Regions from separate parts of the Erythrobacter sp. S158 genome, predicted to be linked through region 2. Evidence: predicted binding sites of a transcription regulator. Region 2 holds the regulator's gene; the other holds the start of a gene.
What was found. Region 2 encodes LexA, which represses DNA repair genes until DNA is damaged. Its sites were predicted from a motif close to GTTCCNCNCTTGTTCT; they were not measured.

Region 1: a site for LexA is predicted at 1,030-1,045, ahead of uvrA (excinuclease ABC subunit UvrA). Genes of this name have one in related genera too.

The regions. Positions count from the first base shown of each region.
Region 1 is NZ_CP200279.1:920,953-923,406, reverse strand. Features, by position in the region: gene uvrA (excinuclease ABC subunit UvrA) at 1-980, opposite strand, end outside; gene AC0V6T_RS04625 (hypothetical protein) at 1,294-1,656, shown strand; gene AC0V6T_RS04620 (hypothetical protein) at 1,697-2,454, opposite strand, start outside.
Region 2 is NZ_CP200279.1:1,200,100-1,202,553, reverse strand. Features, by position in the region: gene AC0V6T_RS05995 (molybdopterin molybdotransferase MoeA) at 1-448, shown strand, start outside; gene lexA (transcriptional repressor LexA) at 663-1,367, shown strand; gene AC0V6T_RS05985 (ComEC/Rec2 family competence protein) at 1,391-2,454, opposite strand, start outside.

The DNA.
Region 1 (2,454 bases), 280 kb from region 2:
ATCGCGCCTTGCTTGAGCGTCAGCTCCTCATTCGGGACCACGAGCTGCTCGTCGAACAGCTGCTTCTCGCCAATCCCGTCGCAGGTCGGGCACGCGCCCTGCGGCGAGTTGAACGAGAACAGGCGCGGCTCGATCTCCTCGATAGTGAAACCGCTGACCGGGCAGGCGAACTTTTCGGAGAACACGATACGGTTCGCAGGGATGCCGGCGCCTTTCATCGCGCCGCCCTGATCCGCCTCATCCTCGCGCCCCGGCACCACGCCATCGGCGAGGTCAACATAGGCGAGGCCCTCGGCAAGCTTCAGCGCAGTTTCGAACGAATCCGCAAGACGCGTCTCCAGCCCTTCCTTCACCGCGAGGCGATCGACCACTACTTCAATGTCGTGCTTGAACTTCTTGTCGAGCGCAGGCGCTTCCTCGATCGGGTAAAGTTCCCCGTCGATCCGCACGCGGGTGAAACCGGCCTTCTGCCATTCGGCGAGCTCCTTGCGGTACTCACCCTTGCGCCCGCGCACCACCGGCGCGAGCAGGTAAAGCCGTGTGCCCTCAGGCAGAGCCATCACCCGGTCGACCATCTGCGACACGCTCTGCGCAGTGATCGGCTCGCCCGTCGCAGGCGAATACGGCACGCCAACCCTCGCCCACAAGAGGCGCATGTAGTCGTAGATCTCGGTCACGGTTGCCACGGTCGAGCGCGGGTTGCGGCTGGTCGTCTTCTGCTCGATCGAGATTGCAGGAGAAAGCCCGTCAATATGCTCGACATCGGGCTTTTGCATCATCTCCAAGAACTGGCGCGCATAGGCCGAAAGGCTCTCGACATAGCGCCGCTGCCCTTCGGCATAGATCGTGTCGAAGGCGAGGCTCGACTTGCCCGAGCCCGACAGCCCCGTCACCACGATCAGGCTATCGCGCGGCAGGTCGATATCGACGCCTTTGAGGTTGTGCTCACGGGCACCACGGACGCTTATTTTTGTCAGCATGTGACAGGCCAATGCTTCTGAATTTTCGTAAGGCTCATAAGGGGCGTTTGTTCCGCAAATGTTCGCTGATGTAAAGGGGGAGCGCAGAGGGCTGTGCCCGCTTGGGTGAGAGGTGGCGACGAGGCTTACCGATTACAACGCCCGAGGCGCGACTTGGTGCCGCCTTGCAACAATCGAATGCCGCATCGACGGGCCGACCCTGGGCGGCGGCGATCCGAGCGGCTCGGGTAAGGCTTTCTTCGGCTTTCGCGCTATGATCGTGGCTGGTGGAAAAACAACAACTTGATCGCTTCACGTCGCGAAGGAACCCACCATGCGCATCCCCAACGCCTTCCCCGCCCCTCTGGCCGCAACCGCCGCTCTCGTGATCACCGCGCTAGCCGCAAGCGCACCCGCACCCGCCTATGCCTGCTCCGACCCCGACGATTGCAAAGGCCTCTCACGCGAAGAACTCGCCCGAGACCGCGCCGAGATCCGCCGCCTCAACCGCGAGCAGCTGCGCTACGTCGAACGCCGCGACGCCGAATATGCGCGCGGCTGGGAAGCCTACGACCGCCACGCTCAGGACATGGACGACTACGAAAGAAGCCGCGCCGACTACCAACGCCGCATGCGCGAATGGCGCGAAGCCGTGCGGCGGTGTCGGGGTGGGGATTGGCGGTATTGCGGGGGGTGATGGGTTGGCGGGTTCGAACAACCCTTAATGGGCTTGAGCTTCAAGCTTCAAATTGCAATTTGATACAAGCTTCTTGAAGATGAGCGATACGGTCATCGAATTGTTTGATTAGTCGGTCAATTCGGGCACCATCAGCGTCGGTGTTCGCGCCCTCATTTAATCCTGACCCTAAAACTTGAGCCATTTCGCTGGAGTTTTCTTTCAATTCGGCGAAAACCGAGGTCAAGATTTCAGCTTCTGAAACACGTCCGTTTTCATAGAGTTGTTCGATAAAACTTTGGAGTAATGTGACTGCCTCGATAGATGCAAAAGCCCGCCCTCTAAAGACTCCAACGACTTGAACCAAACTCAAAAACAGGAAGTATGAGTGAGTGTACTCATGCCCCACCGTAGAAACTCTCTTCTGCATCTCAAAGAGCCAATTCAATACGTTACGGGCGCTAACTCTGTCAAAGAAGGGGCCGTTGCGATCAAATTCCTCTTCGTAGGATTGAAAATTAGCTTCGCAATTCCGCACCCTCTCTGCATCATTGGGCCTGCGAAGAACGAGATAGAAATCTACCCATTGAGCATTTAGCCAACCCAAAACTTGCCTATGCGATTTCTCGAAATCTTTGTCCTCGCCGTTTGCGGCCAGTTTCTCCTCAAGTGCTCCAGCCAAAAATGTCAGCGATGAAATCTTCGTCAGATGGAGATGGACCTCAAGCCAATCTCCTATATTTATCAGTGCCTTTACCGTGCTCTCAATTTCCCCTTTGCAAGAGCTGATGTTGCCGGACGCAAGACCATCGGCCGCCT
Region 2 (2,454 bases):
GGTCGGCGATCATGATCTTGTGCAAGCCGCGCTGCGCGAATGGGGCGCGGAAATCGCCTTTTGGAAAGTCGCAATTCGCCCAGGAAAGCCGCTCATGGTCGCAAAGCGCGGCGCGCAAGTGGTTCTCGGTTTGCCGGGAAATCCTGTCTCGAGCTTTGTGACCGCGTTCCTCTTCGCCCTGCCCTTGATACGCGCTGCGATGGGGATGCGCGCACCTATTCCGGCCTCGCAGACAGTGATGGCAGTCGAGGCAATGCCCGCAACCGGCGGACGCCGCGAATTCGTGCGAGGTGTCTTCGATGGCCAGCGCGTGCGCCGTGCAGCCTCGCAAGATTCCAGCGCCATCCGCTCACTCGCCGCAGCCAATTGCCTGATCGAACGCCCTGCCGGATCGGGTGAAGTCGCACCGGGCGAGATGCTTCGCATCTACAACCTCGAAAATGGCTGAAATGCTTGGCTTTGTGGATTTAGCCCGCTTGACTTGAAATCCGAAGTTGCCTACTTGTTCCACATTCGTTCACCATATTGGTGCGCGGTTAGTGCTCTGTATCGCACCTGTTCCGTTTTAGCGGGCGGTGCCTCTGAGAGTGCGCGAGTTTGGCATTGCGTTTGGACCGGTCCTGGTCCGGGCGCTCATAATGCGGCTTTTACGGAGCTTGCCAATGTTGACGGCAAAACAGCATGAACTGATCCGCTTTATCCAGCAGCGGCTCGAAGAAACCGGTATTTCGCCCAGCTTTGAGGAAATGAAAGAGGCGCTCGACTTGAAGAGCAAGTCAGGCGTCCACCGCCTGATTTCGGCTCTTGAAGAACGCGGCTTCATCCGCCGCCTGCCCAACAGGGCGCGCGCGCTTGAGGTCATCAAAGTTCCCGAAGACGCGGTCACCTCTCCGCGTTCGCAGGCTGCTCCTGCGGCACTGGCAGCCAATGACGCGGTGGCCTCAGCCTCCAGCGTTATGGCAAGGGCGCCAGAGCCAGCCAATGACGTCATCGAAATCCCGCTACACGGCCGAATTGCGGCCGGTGCCCCGATTGAGGCGCTTGAAGGCCAGAATTCCCTGCCTGTTCCCGCTGCGCTGCTTGGCCCGGGCGAGCATTATGCTCTCGAGGTATCGGGAGATTCGATGATCGAAGCCGGTATCTTTGACGGGGACTTCGCACTCGTCCGCCGGACAAACACCGCGCGCGATGGCGAAATCGTCGTGGCGCTTGTCCGCGGAGAGGAAGCAACGCTGAAGTATCTGCACAAGGAAGGCGCAATGGTCCGGCTCGACCCGGCCAATGCGACCTATGACGCGCAGGTCTACGGCCCTGATGAAGTCGAAGTACAGGGCAAGCTTGCAGGCTTGCTTCGTCGCTATCACTGATTGATCGGTCGGCGGGGGAATGCCTAATCGCCTTCCCCTTGCCACCATCCATGTGAGCCCTGGCTTTCAGCCACGCTAACGATTTGCTGGCCCTTGAGGTTGAGTGCCAATCCACCGCTTTGCAGAAGCAGGCTGCGATCTGCTTTGAGCCAACGCGGCTTGCAAGACCTCGGCAGGAATCGGTCGGCAACTACAATATCGGCTCGCTCACAGGCAGCGGCTAGAGCGCGTTCCTCGATCAGATCACGGTTGCGCGCAAGCAGGAGCGACCATTCGCGATCCCCACGCTCGAGGTTGATCGTGCAGAACTCGGTCGAACAGCGAGCGCCTTCCCACTCGGCCAATGGGATGGGTTCGCTCTGAACGCTTGCCAATTCCAGCAAGTTGTCACGCGAGTAGGACGAGCGGCTGTCCCTGAGCGAGAGCAGACTTCGGCTCCCATCTTCGCCCTTGATCGTGATACCAACGTGCCTTCCTTCCCGGCCGATGAGAACGTCAGGTATCGGGGTTGTCATGAGCAGGATCGTAGCAAGCGCCGCAGGCACAAACCCGAGCAACCTTGCCTTACCGCTCCACAGAGCGAGCCAAAGGCCTCCTCCTACGAAAAGAGCAATGGTCGCACCGCTCATCTGAGGCATCAGCTTCACCGCTCCGGGCTGCGATGCGGTGAAGTGAGCTATCGAAAGGAGCAGGTTGAGAGAGCGCTCGACGAGCCACCAGAACGGTGCGCCCAGCCCTACCAGATCGAATGCCAACGCAAACGCAATCAGCGGCATCGAAATGAACGTGACCAGGGGAATGGCCAGCACGTTGGCAAACGCGCCGTAGACACCAGCACGGTGGAAGTGGAACAGCACGATAGGCATCAGCGCTATCTCGATGACGAGACCCGTGAAGAACAACATGAAGACTCGCCTTCCCGCACGGCTCGTCCAGCTCTCTTCACGCGGCGCTAGAAATGCTTTCACCGGAACTGACGAATGCAACGCGACAATGGCGAGCACCGCCGCAAAGCTCATCTGAAAACTCGGCCCGATGACGCTCTCTGGCCAAAGCAGCAATACAAACACAGCAGCAGCTGCGACCA